DNA from 3 places in the Bradyrhizobium sp. 26S5 genome. Region 2 is predicted to be linked to each of the others. Evidence: predicted binding sites of a transcription regulator. Region 2 holds the regulator's gene; each other region holds the start of a gene.

Region 1 (4,164 bases), 1.9 Mb from region 2:
ATCTGGCGGACCGGAGCTTCCAGCGCCTTGAGCACGATGTTGATGCCGGCCTGGACGTCGGCATTGGCGTTGGTGAGACGGCCGACCGCCTTCTTGGCGCGCAGCAGCGCGACGCCGCCGCCGGGCACGATGCCTTCCTGCACCGCGGCGCGGGTCGCGTTCAGCGCGTCCTCGACACGGTCCTTCTTCTCCTTGACCTCGATCTCGGTCGCACCGCCGACCTTGATCACCGCAACGCCGCCGGCGAGCTTGGCAAGGCGCTCCTGCAGCTTCTCTCGGTCGTAGTCCGAGGTGGTCTCCTCGATCTGCGCCTTGATCTGGCCGACGCGGGCGTCGATGTCCTTCTTCTTGCCGGCGCCCTTGACGATCGTGGTGTTCTCCTTGTCGATCACGATCTTGCCGGCGCGGCCGAGCATGTTCACCGTGACGTTTTCGAGCTTCATGCCGAGGTCATCGGAGATCAACTGACCGCCGGTCAGGATCGCGATGTCCTCCAGCATCGCCTTGCGGCGATCGCCGAAGCCCGGCGCCTTGACGGCAGCGACCTTGAGCCCGCCGCGCAGGCGGTTGACCACCAGCGTCGCCAGCGCCTCGCCCTCGACGTCTTCGGCGAGGATCAGGAGCGGACGGCCCGACTGCACCACGGCTTCCAGCACCGGCAGCATCGACTGCAGACCGGTCAGCTTCTTCTCGTGCAGCAGGATGTAGGCATCCTCGAGCTCGGCGGTCATCTTCTCGGCGTTGGTGATGAAGTAGGGCGAGAGATAGCCGCGATCGAACTTCATGCCCTCGACGATGTCGACCTCGGTATCGAGCGACTTGTTCTCCTCGACGGTGATCACGCCCTCATTGCCGACCTTCTGCATCGCCTGCGCGATCATCTTGCCGATCGCGGCGTCGCCATTGGCCGAGATGGTGCCGACCTGGGCGACTTCGGAGGAGGAGGCGACCGGCTTGGCACGCTTCTCGATGTCCTTGATCACGGCGGCGACCGCGGTGTCGATGCCGCGCTTCAGGTCCATCGGGTTCATGCCGGCGGCGACCGACTTGGCGCCCTCGCGGACGATGGCCTGCGCCAGCACGGTTGCGGTGGTGGTGCCGTCACCGGCGGTGTCGTTGGTCTTGGAAGCGACCTCGCGCAGCATCTGCGCGCCCATGTTCTCGAACTTGTCGTCGAGCTCGATATCCTTGGCGACGGTGACGCCGTCCTTGGTGATGCGGGGCGCGCCGAAGCTTTTCTCGATGACGACGTTGCGGCCCTTCGGGCCGAGCGTCACCTTCACGGCGTTGGCGAGCACGTCGACGCCGCGCAGCATGCGCTCGCGGGCGTCTCCGGCGAATTTTACGTCCTTGGCAGCCATTGTTTTCAACTCCTGGAAAGCCGTCATCCCTTGCATAACGGCTTTGCCGTTATTGCTCGATGAGCGGGCCTTGGCCTGCGTCTCGAAGGATGAGTTTGTGGATGTTCACCCTTCGAGACGGCAGCTTCGCTGCCTCCTCAGGGTGACGGAAAAAGAGGTGGGCTTAAGCCAGCACGCCCATGATGTCGGACTCCTTCATGATCAGGAGCTCCTGGTTGTCGAGCTTGACCTCGGTGCCCGACCATTTGCCGAACAGCACGCGGTCGCCGACCTTGAGGTCGATCGGGATCAGCTTGCCGGCCTCGTCGCGGCCACCCGGGCCGACGGCGACGATCTCGCCCTGGGACGGCTTTTCCTTGGCCGAGTCCGGAATGATGATGCCACCCTTGGACTTCTCCTCGGCATCGATACGCTTGACCACGACGCGGTCATGCAGTGGGCGGAAGGTGGATTTAGCCATGACTTTCCCTCTTGGAGGCTCGGTTTCAGGTCCGGTTCATCGAGACCGGCGTTGAATGCCGGCCCGGTCGGCGCCAGGCAGGACGCCCGGCGCATTTAGCAATCGTGGTGCGAGAGTGCCAATTGCGGGCCGGGAAATATGGCTTGGCGGGTTTTCTGTCAAGCAAAGTGGTTAAGGCCTTGGTGAGGCCAATATAGGATGGTGGACCGGAAACCAAATCGTAGCGATGACGTAATTTTGTCAGACGTCGTTGCTCCGCCTTAAGTTTTACGCTTGGCTGCAGGACGGGTGCGGCCGGGACATAGTCGGGGGATGCATATGATCAGGTCACTCAACGCGCGATTGGTCGCACGATTCGCGGCTGTCTCGGCGCTGACGGCACTCTTGGGGGCGTGCAGCAGCTTCAGCCTGCCGTCGTTGTCGTCGAACCCCGAGCCGGCGCCCTCCGAACCCGGGGTGGCCCCGGAAATGCCTGCGTCGATCCGCCCCGATGAGATCGTCGGCCGCTGGGGTCTCGCCTCGTTCCAGAATCCCGCCGACCGCGCCCGCACCGAGGCCGCGGCGCGCGGCCAGTGCAAGCAGCCTTACGTGATCGGCGCCGGCCAGAACGGCGGCGTCATCATGCATCTGGCCGACCAGGCCACCCCGCAGGAACTGCGGCTGAAGGGTTCCCCCGGCGGCAAGAACTATATCGGCCCGCCAGGACCTGTGCCCGGCGAACAGGACCGCGAGATCATCTCGTTCGACGGCCGGGTCTTGATCACCCGCTTCGTCGACAAGGACGCCGCCACCCGCTACGGCAACATGGTCTACGTCCGCTGCGCGCCACGGGCGTAACGGCGGGGCATCCGTTTTATCTCCGGCTAGCGCCACATCGGCAGTCCGCCTCTCCCCTTGTGGGAGAGGCCGGATTGCATCGCCAGATGCAATCCGGGTGAGGGGTCTCTCTCCGCGAATCCAACTCTGTCATTTGAACTCGTGGAGACAGACCCCTCATCCGGCGCCATAGCCGATGCGAAGCATCGGCGTTCTACGAGACGGCGGCCGGAAGGCCACCTATGCCACCTTCTCCCACAAGGGGAGAAGGGAAGGTTGTCGTCATTGCGAGGAGCGAGGCGACGAAGCAATCCATGCCGCCGCGATAGATTGCTTTGAGTCGCGAGCCCCCAATCAGCACTTGCCTATGGGATTACGCCCTTAGACAAATGGCCCCGACGATATCCACGTCGGGGCCATTCGAGATCATCGGCCACGGGTACATCCGCCGGACCATCCGATCATAAGCGTCGCTGATCACGGTACTTGGTCAGGGCTGGATGTGGCAATCGCTCCATCGAGGTAATCACATTCCGTGCGAAAGCGGCTCGCGGCCAGCTCGCGCTTGCGCCAACCAGAACGCGGCCGGATGCATCAGTTTGTCTTTGCAATCCGATACGTGCCCTTCTTGTGGCCAATGACCTGACCGATGCCTTCGAAATTGCTCTTAAGAGGCTCGATGGAAATGATGAGTTCGGCTTGGAGCCCTTCGAATTTGCCGGTCCCGCCGGTTATGTTGCACTTGTTGGGTTGCCCCGGCAGGAAATCGCATTGTTCGAATGTTTGATCGCCGTCCTTGTCGACGTAAGTACAGAACCCGCGGACTTCGACGGTCTTCGCCGATGTATCTCTGAGCCGACTAAACTGGCATCGTCCACCCATGTTATTGAGCACCGGGTTTCCCGCGTCGTTCATTGCTGCCATCGCTTGGTTCAGCAGGTCAAACTCTCTACCGCCGCCGATCGGCATCGGCTTTGGTGGCGGGATTGGTGTCGCAGTAAATGTCACCGAGACGGGCCCTTCCGGTGGCATGCTCTGAGCCTGGGCGTTGCCAGCCGTGAGAACAGCAGCAATCGAGGACAACGCGACAAGTACGTGAGTAATTGACATTGTTCCCTCCCATAATGGCGTTTGAGAACTAATTGCGTCGAGCGATAACTTGATTGGCAAACGAACCGCTTGCAGTAAATTGCAGGCGCTCCTGTTCGTGGAGCACGCAGCGGAACGTACAACCCTGCATTGCTCCATACAAGTTGACGAATTCGACCAATTGACGCAGATGGGTCAGCGTCGTTGACGAAGAGCCTCACTCAACCGCACTGGGATGATGCGTGATGTTTCGCGGACTGAGGCGCCAGCAGTATCACACGCAATGCTGCATTTTGAGATAAGCAATGGCCCGACGATGTTGCACGTCGAGGCCATTCGGAATCAGGTCGGGCACTTCCGCCGCGCCTTCAGGTTTCTTTGAAGTCGCTGATTACCGCATCCAGCGCCGGCCCGAGGGCCGGCGTTTTCGTCTGTCTA
Region 2 (4,164 bases):
ATCGTGCAGTGGCTGCGGTTCGGCGCGCAAACCTCGATGCGCATCATCGGCAGCTCGCCGCGCACCGATTGGGAGAAGGCCTTCCCGCGCTTCCGCGCGGTGCGCGACGGCATCCAGCCGCGCGGCTGATCCCTTTCGCAAAGCCCTCCGAAAAATCGGGCTTTCGCAGCTCCACGAACGGAACTAGCCTCCTCGCGCGATAATCACACAAAGCGAGGAGGGCGCGATGTTCGATCGACGACGGATTGTTGCAGGCCTTGGCACGATCTTTGGCACGATGGCGCTCGCGACGCTGGTTCCCAGGAATCTCTGGGCCGCCGCAATCAAGCCCGACGACGGCTCCGCGCTGCTCGTGATCGACGTGCAGAACTGCTTCCTGCCCGGCGGCAGCCTCGCGGTGAAGGACGGCGAGCAGGTGGTGCCGGTGATCAACAAGATCGCCAAGAGCTTTGCCAATGTGGTGATGACGCAGGACTGGCACACGCCCGGTCACGTCTCCTTTGCCTCGGTCCATGCCGGCAAGAAACCGTTCGAGACCATCGACCTCGCCTATGGCAAGCAGGTGCTGTGGCCCGACCACTGCGTCCAAGGCACCGACGGCGCCGCGCTGTCGAAGGAACTTGCGATTCCGCAGGCGGAGCTGATCATCCGCAAGGGTTTTCACAAGGACGTCGACAGCTACTCCGCCTTCACCGAAGCCGACGGCAAGACCACCACCGGGCTTGGCGCCTATCTGACGGCGCGCAAGATCAATCGCGTGTTCGTCGCCGGGCTCGCCACCGATTTCTGCGTGGCCTGGACCGCGCTCGATGCGCGCAAGGCCGACTTCGAAACCTATGTGGTGGAGGATGCCTGCCGCGGCATCGACACCCAGGGATCATTGGCCAAGGCCTGGGCCGATATGGACAAGGCCGGCGTCAAGCGCATCCAGTCGTCGGATATCGCGTAAGACATTGGATCAGGCGGTGATGTCGGCGCTTGGGGCGGCCTTGGCGCCGCCCTTGGAGACGCCGACCAGCGCCGGACGCAGGATGCGCTCGCCGATCATGTAGCCGGCTTGCACGACCTGCACCACGGTGCCCGACGGCACTGACGGATCAGGCACCTCGAACATCGCCTGCTGGAAGTTCGGATCGAACTTCTCGCCGATCGGGTCGAACTTCTTGACACCGTTCTTTTCCAGCGTGTTGAGCAGCGAGCGCTCGGTCAGCTCGACGCCTTCGAGCAGCGCCTTCAGGCCGGGATCGGCGGCTTCCTTGGTCTCGGCCGGCACGGCGTCGAGCGCGCGCTGCAGATTGTCGGCGATGTCGAGCACGTCGCGGGCAAAGCCGGTGATGCCATAGGTCTTGGCGTCGGCAACCTCGCGGCGGGTGCGCTGACGGAGGTTCTCCATCTCGGCCAGCGTGCGCAGCGTCCGGTCGCGCGCCTCGGCGAGTTCCTTGGTCAGCGCCTCAGCCGATCCCACCTCGGGATCGTCAGGCATGATGTAGGGCTTCGAGACCACGGGTTCACCCGTCGGCGCCGAATTCTCGGTGTTGTCATTGGCCCGGTTCGGATCGGTCATGGCTTGCCTTCTCGAAAACTCGCGTCGGTTCAAATCTTGGGGATTGCTGCCCGGGATATCGTGCTTTGAGCGGCGAAAATCAAGCGCAACATACCGGTTAGGGCCAGCGCACCTCCACTTCGCGTCAAGAAACCCGTCAAATGAAACCGAATTTCGCTCCGATCAGCCGCCCAGCATCTTGCTGACGATGCGCGCGGCATAATCCACCGTCGGGATTACCCGCGCATAGTTCAGCCGCGTCGGTCCGATCACGCCGAGCACGCCGACGATCCGGCCCTGGGCGTCGCCGTATGGCGCGATGATGGTGGAGGAACCCGACAGCGAGAACAGCTTGTTCTCCGAACCGATGAAAATCCGCACGCCCTCGCCGCGTTCGGCGCGGCCGAGCAGATCGATCACGCCGCGCTTGGTCTCGAGATCGTCGAACAGCGACTTGATGCGCTCGAGGTCGTCGAGCGCATGCAGATCCTCGAGCAGATTAGCGTGGCCGCGCACGATCAGCTGGCGGTCCTCGTTCGCGCCGCCGGACCAGCTCGCGATGCCGGCCGCGACGACCTTTTGCGTGAGCTGATCGAGCTCGGCGCGGTTTTGCGTCAATGCCGTCTCGAGCTCGAGCCGCGCTTCGGCCAGCGTCCGGCCACGGATCCGCGCATTGAGGAAATTGGTCGCTTCGGTCAGCGCCGACGATGGAACGCCCGGCGGCAGCGCCAGCACCCGGTTTTCGACCTGGCCGTCTTCGCCGACCAGCACGACCAGCGCCTTCTCCGGCTCCAGCCGCACGAATTCGATGTGCTTCAGCCGCGCATTCGACTTTTGCGTCAGCACCACCGCGGCGGCACGGGTCAGCCCCGACAGCTGCGTCAGCGCCTCGCCAAGCGCCGCCTCGACGGATTGCGCACGGCCGACGGCGGCCAGCTGGGTCTGGATCGATTGACGCTCGGCCTCGGTGAGGTCGCCGACCTGCATCAGGGCGTCGACGAAGAAACGCAAGCCAAGTTCGGTCGGCAGCCGGCCCGCCGAGGTGTGCGGCGCATAGATCAGCCCGAGCTGCTCGAGGTCCGACATCACATTGCGGACCGAGGCCGGCGACAACGGTAATGCGATCAGGCGCGAGATGTTGCGCGAGCCGACCGGCTCGCCGGTCGCAAGGTAGCTTTCGACGATTTGACGAAAAATGTCGCGCGAACGCTCGTTGAGCTGGGCGAGCCCCGCATGCGGTGCGATCAGGCCAATCGGATCGTGATGAGTCACACTCCAGTCCCTCACAATTGCTGCCTAATCTGTCGCTCCGAGAGGCCGGTGACAAGCATGCATTCAGCCCCCGGTACCTGGCCAACCCAGGGCCGAAAACCCTTGCCGCTGCCCGTTCCCCCTCCTACAAGCACGCCCAGCCATATATCTCGGATTTTTGGAGGATTTCATGCGGCCAAGCCGCCGTGCGCCCGATGAACTGCGTCCCGTGTCGCTGGAACGCGGCGTCGTCAAATATGCCGAGGGTTCCTGCATGGTGAAGTTCGGCGACACCCATGTGCTGGTGACCGCCACGCTGGAAGAGCGGCTGCCGCCCTGGCTGAAGGGCCAGGGCCGCGGCTGGGTGACCGCCGAATACGGCATGCTGCCGCGCGCCACCCTGGAACGCACCCGCCGTGAGGCCTCCGCCGGCAAGCAGGGCGGCCGCACGGTCGAGATCCAGCGGCTGATCGGCCGTTCGCTGCGCGCGGCCGTCGATCTGGAGGCGCTCGGCGAGCGCCAGATCACGGTCGATTGCGACGTCATCCAGGCCGATGGCGGCACCCGCACCGCCTCGATCACCGGTGCCTGGGTGGCGCTGGCCGACTGCATCAACTGGATGAAGGCCCGCAACATGCTGAAGACCAACGTGTTGCGCGACAATGTGGCGGCGATCTCCTGCGGCATCTACCAGGGCACGCCGGTCCTCGACCTCGACTATGCCGAGGACTCCGAGGCCGACACCGACGCCAATTTCGTCATGACCGGCGACGGCCGCATCATCGAGGTGCAGGGCACCGCCGAGAAGACGCCGTTCTCGCAGGACGAGTTTCTGGCGCTGATGGCGCTGGCGCGCAAAGGTGTCGCGCGTCTGGTCGACTTGCAAAAGATCGCGGTGGCGTAGTCAGATTGGTCATGCATCGCCGAATCACCGGAAGGCTCGTCATCGCCACCCATAATCCCGGCAAGCTCGCCGAGATGCGGGAACTGCTGGCGCCGCATGGCGTGGAGGCGGTGTCGGCCGGCGAGCTCGGCCTCGCCGAGCCCGAGGAGACCGGCGACAGTTTTCGCGCCAATGCGGCGATCAAGGCGATCGCCGCGGCGAAAGCGACCGGACTGCCGGCTTTCGCGGACGATTCCGGCCTCGTGGTCGACGCGCTCGACGGCGCACCCGGGATCTATTCGGCGCGCTGGGCCGGCGAAGGCAAGGATTTCATGGCGGCGATGACGCGGATCGAACGTTTGCTGCAGGAGCGCGGCGCCACCGCGCCGGACCGGCGAAGTGCGCATTTCGTCTCCGCCCTGTGCGTGGCGTGGCCCGATGATCACCTCGAGGAGGTCGAGGCCCGCGCCGACGGAACCCTGGTTTG
Region 3 (4,164 bases), 3.5 Mb from region 2:
TGCCTTCCTCGACAGCCGCGCGGGTCGCATGCATCGCGTCATCAACGCGATCCTTGCGCTCCTTCACCTCGACCTCGGTCGCGCCGCCGACGCGGATCACCGCGACGCCGCCTGCGAGCTTGGCGAGACGCTCCTGCAGCTTCTCACGGTCGTAGTCCGAGGTGGTCTCCTCGATCTGCGCCTTGATCTGGGCAACGCGGGCGTCGATGTCAGCCTTCTTGCCGGCGCCGTTGACGATCGTGGTGTTCTCCTTGTCGATCATCACCTTCTTGGCGCGACCGAGCATGGCGAGCGTGACGTTCTCGAGCTTGATGCCGAGGTCTTCCGAGATGGCCTGGCCGCCGGTCAGGATCGCGATGTCCTGCAGCATGGCCTTACGGCGATCGCCGAAGCCCGGAGCCTTGACGGCCGCGACCTTCAGGCCGCCGCGCAGGCGGTTGACGACGAGGGTGGCGAGGGCTTCGCCTTCGACGTCTTCAGCGACGATGATCAGCGGCTTGCCGGTCTGCACCACGGCCTCGAGCAGCGGCAGCAGCTCGTTCAGCGAGGAGAGCTTCTTCTCGTTGATGAGGATGTAGGCGTCGTCCATCTCAACGCGCATCTTGTCGGCGTTGGTGACGAAGTAGGGCGAGATGTAGCCGCGATCGAACTGCATGCCCTCGACGACGTCGAGCTCGGTCTCGAGCGACTTGGCTTCCTCGACCGTGATCACGCCCTCGTTGCCGACCTTCTTCATGGCGTCGGAGAGGAACTTGCCGATTTCGGCATCGCCGTTGGCCGAGATGGTGCCGACCTGAGCGATCTCCTCGTTGGAGGTGACCTTCTTGGAGTTCTTGACGAGGTCGGCGACAACGGCTTCCACAGCCAGGTCGATGCCGCGCTTCAGGTCCATCGGGTTCATGCCGGCGGCAACCGACTTGGCGCCTTCACGAACGATCGCAGCCGCGAGCACGGTTGCGGTGGTGGTGCCGTCGCCGGCCGCGTCAGCGGACTTGGAGGCGACTTCGCGCACCATCTGGGCGCCCATGTTCTCGAACTTGTCCTCGAGCTCGATCTCCTTGGCGACGGTGACGCCGTCCTTGGTGATGCGGGGAGCGCCGAACGACTTCTCGAGCACGACGTTGCGGCCCTTGGGGCCGAGCGTCACCTTGACGGCGTTGGCGAGGATGTCGACGCCGCGAAGCATCTTGTCACGCGCATCAACGCCGAATTTGACTTCTTTAGCTGCCATCTGAATTTTTCCTTGGAATGGTTTTACCCTGGAGGAATCTTGGGGAGAGAGGAGGCGCTTAGGCCGCCTTCTTCTTGGAAGCGGGGACGTCGAGGACGCCCATGATGTCGCTTTCCTTCATGATCAGCAGGTCTTCACCGTCGATCTTGACCTCGGTGCCGGACCACTTGCCGAACAGGACGCGGTCGCCGACCTTGATGTCGATCGGGATCAGCTTGCCAGCCTCGTCGCGGCCACCCGGGCCAACGGCGATGATTTCGCCCTGGGAGGGCTTTTCCTTGGCACTGTCCGGAATGATGATGCCGCCAGCAGTCTTCTCTTCGGCGTCGATACGCTTGACCACGACGCGGTCGTGAAGCGGACGGAATTTCATGCAGTCCTCCTAAACTTTTGTGGATGCTGTAGATTTTTGGAGTGTTAGCAGTCCAGCCCGGCGAGTGCCAAGCCAGCTTCGCAGGAGATAGGCCAAGCCTGGGCGGCGGGCAAGTGCCTCTAGCAGAAAAATTGGCACTCGCGAATGACGGCTGCCACGATCATTTCGGCATCCTTAATGCCGGCCCGCGGGGTCGCCGAGGCTATTAGCAGATGCGGTAAGCTGCTGCCAACGCAAGAAATTTCAACAACCTATTAAACATTTGGGCTTGAGATTGGTTAGTCGCGTGCGTCACATTTCTCTCATGTGAGCGCATCCATTGCCGGTGGTCCGGCTGGGATCCGGCCGCCAGGTGAATGCGCTCCGTCACAGGAGGTTGGCATGGTCTCGCGAGTTGGTGGGGTTGCTTCCGACGATTTCCGGAAGCAGTTGCTGGGGTACGGGCTGACGACGGCGCAAATCCTCTATCGGATGCCGGATCATCGCTCGTTGCTGCAAACCTATGTCTGGCAGAACTACGACCTGTTTCCGAGATTTCCGGTGCTGCAGGATTTCCTCGCCTTCTGGCAGGCGAAGCTCGAGGGCCCGCTGTTCTCGGTGACGGTGGCGCATTCCAAGCTGGTCAAGCCGGCCGAATTGCGCGCCGTCGACGGCGTGTTCCGGCTGCATTGACATAGGCCTTGGACTTGGAGCTTGCGGGCAGGGCGCAGCTTGCGCCTTTGCCCACCAGCGCCGCGCGACTTGTGTTAGCCTCTCACCGTCAGAAAAAGACGGGAGGCGAACAATGGCCAAGAAGACGGCATCACGATCCGCAGCCAAGACCGCGGTAAAGAAGAAATGGACGGGGCTCGGAGCCGGCACCAAGTCGTCCGCACGCAAGACCATCAAGTCCAAGGGCCGCGTCCCGGCGGCGAAGAAGAGCGCGCCCAAGACCGCGACAAAGACTGCAACAAAGGCGGCGAGCAAGGCACGGCCGAAGCAGCGCGTCGCCATCAGCCATCACCGCGAAGAGGACTTCAAGGCCGATGGGCTGCGCACCTACGCCAAGTACCGCGACCTCGGCATCGCCGCCGCCTCGCATGGCCTCGCCCAGGCGCACGTCATCCGGCTGCAGGGGCCGTGCAATCCCGACGAGGTGTCGAAGCTGCACTTCCACGACGTCGACTTCCAGATGGTCTATGTGCTCAAGGGCTGGGTGAAAACCTACATGGAAGGCGAGGGCGAGACGCTGATGCAGCAGGGCAGCGCCTGGACCCAGCCGCCGCGCATCCGGCACATGATCCTGGATTACTCAGACGACGTCGAACTGCTGGAGGTGATCCTGCCGGCCGAATTCAAGACGGTGGAGTTGAAGGCGTAGGCCTCGCGCTGTCATGGCCGGGCTTGACCCGGCCATCCATCCTGCTTCGCAAGAGTCTTTCACGAGCGATGGATGCCCGGGTCATAGGCGAGCGGAAGCGACGCCGTCCTTCGGACGGCTGTGCCCGGGCATGACGATTTTGTAAGTGGCGGCCATCGGTCTTGTAGCCCGGATGGAGCGAAGCGAAATCCGGGATTCGCGCAAACGATCAGCATGGCCCCGGATTGCGCTTCGCTTCATCCGGGCTACGGCTGTGTCATCATCCCGACAATCGCCCCCATCAGGCACGTCGTCAGCGTGCCCGAGACGATCGACTTCAGCCCGAGCGCGTTGATCTCGTCGCGCCGCTCGGGTGCCATGATGCCGAGGCCGCCGATCATGATGCCGAGGCTCGCGAAGTTGGCGAAACCGCACATCGCGTAGAGCATGATCAGCCGCGAGCGCGGATCGAGCGCGTCGGGACCGAGCTTCGACAGGTCGACATAGGCGATCAGCTCGTTCAGCACGGTCTTGGTGCCCATCAGGCTTCCTGCCGTGATCGCCTGCGGCCACGGCAGGCCCATCAGCCAGCACACCGGCGCCATGACGTAACCGAGCAAGCGTTGCAGCGAAATCTTCGCGCCGCCGATCTCGGGCAGCAGGCCGATGATCGCGTTCGCGAGATAGACCAGCGCGACCAGCACCAGCAGCATCGCGATGATGTTCATCAGGAGCTCGAGACCGGCGGCGGTGCCCTTCACGATGGCGTCCATCGTCGATGACACCTGAACATCGGGATCATCGAGCGATCCGCCGGTGTGTCTGTTAGACGTTTCCGGCACCATGATCAGGCTGACTAAAATTGCGGCCGGCGCGCCCAGCACCGAAGCGATGACGAAGTGCGCGGCCGCATCCGGGATCAGCGGTGCGAGCAGCGTCGCATACAGCACCAGCACGGTGCCGGCGATCCCGGCCATGCCGCCGGTCATCACCAGAAACAATTCGCTGCGGCTGAGTTGCGCCAGATAGGGGCGGATGAAGAGCGGCGCTTCCACCATGCCGAGGAAGATATTGGCGGCGGTCGAGAGCCCGACCGCGCCGCCGACGCCGAGCGTACGCCCCAGCAGCCAGGCCATGCCGCGCACCACCGGCGGCAGCACGCGCCAATAGAACAACAGCGTCGTGAGCACGCTCATGACCAGCACGATCGGCAGCGCCTGG

Evidence for each region. The regulator HrcA, encoded in region 2, represses chaperone genes, less so after heat shock. The targets are predictions, from matches to a motif close to GTTAGCACTCNCNNNNNGNGAGTGCTAAC.
Region 1: the regulator HrcA is predicted to act here: its motif matches at 1,916-1,944, upstream of V5279_RS37070 (co-chaperone GroES).
Region 3: the regulator HrcA is predicted to act here: its motif matches at 1,648-1,676, upstream of groES (co-chaperone GroES).

Annotation. Positions count from the first base shown of each region.
Region 1 covers NZ_CP145948.1:7,857,423-7,861,586, reverse strand. Annotated here, with positions in the region: gene groL (chaperonin GroEL) at 1-1,361, opposite strand, end outside; gene V5279_RS37070 (co-chaperone GroES) at 1,525-1,821, opposite strand; gene V5279_RS37065 (hypothetical protein) at 2,140-2,658, shown strand; gene V5279_RS37060 (hypothetical protein) at 3,232-3,747, opposite strand.
Region 2 covers NZ_CP145948.1:54,357-58,520, reverse strand. Annotated here, with positions in the region: gene V5279_RS00270 (hypothetical protein) at 1-129, shown strand, start outside; gene pncA (bifunctional nicotinamidase/pyrazinamidase) at 227-949, shown strand; gene grpE (nucleotide exchange factor GrpE) at 959-1,564, opposite strand; gene hrcA (heat-inducible transcriptional repressor HrcA) at 1,727-2,815, opposite strand; gene rph (ribonuclease PH) at 2,985-3,698, shown strand; gene rdgB (RdgB/HAM1 family non-canonical purine NTP pyrophosphatase) at 3,710-4,164, shown strand, end outside.
Region 3 covers NZ_CP145948.1:6,193,427-6,197,590, reverse strand. Annotated here, with positions in the region: gene groL (chaperonin GroEL) at 1-1,231, opposite strand, end outside; gene groES (co-chaperone GroES) at 1,290-1,604, opposite strand; gene V5279_RS29190 (usg protein) at 1,986-2,276, shown strand; gene V5279_RS29185 (cupin domain-containing protein) at 2,389-2,964, shown strand; gene V5279_RS29180 (NupC/NupG family nucleoside CNT transporter) at 3,210-4,164, opposite strand, start outside.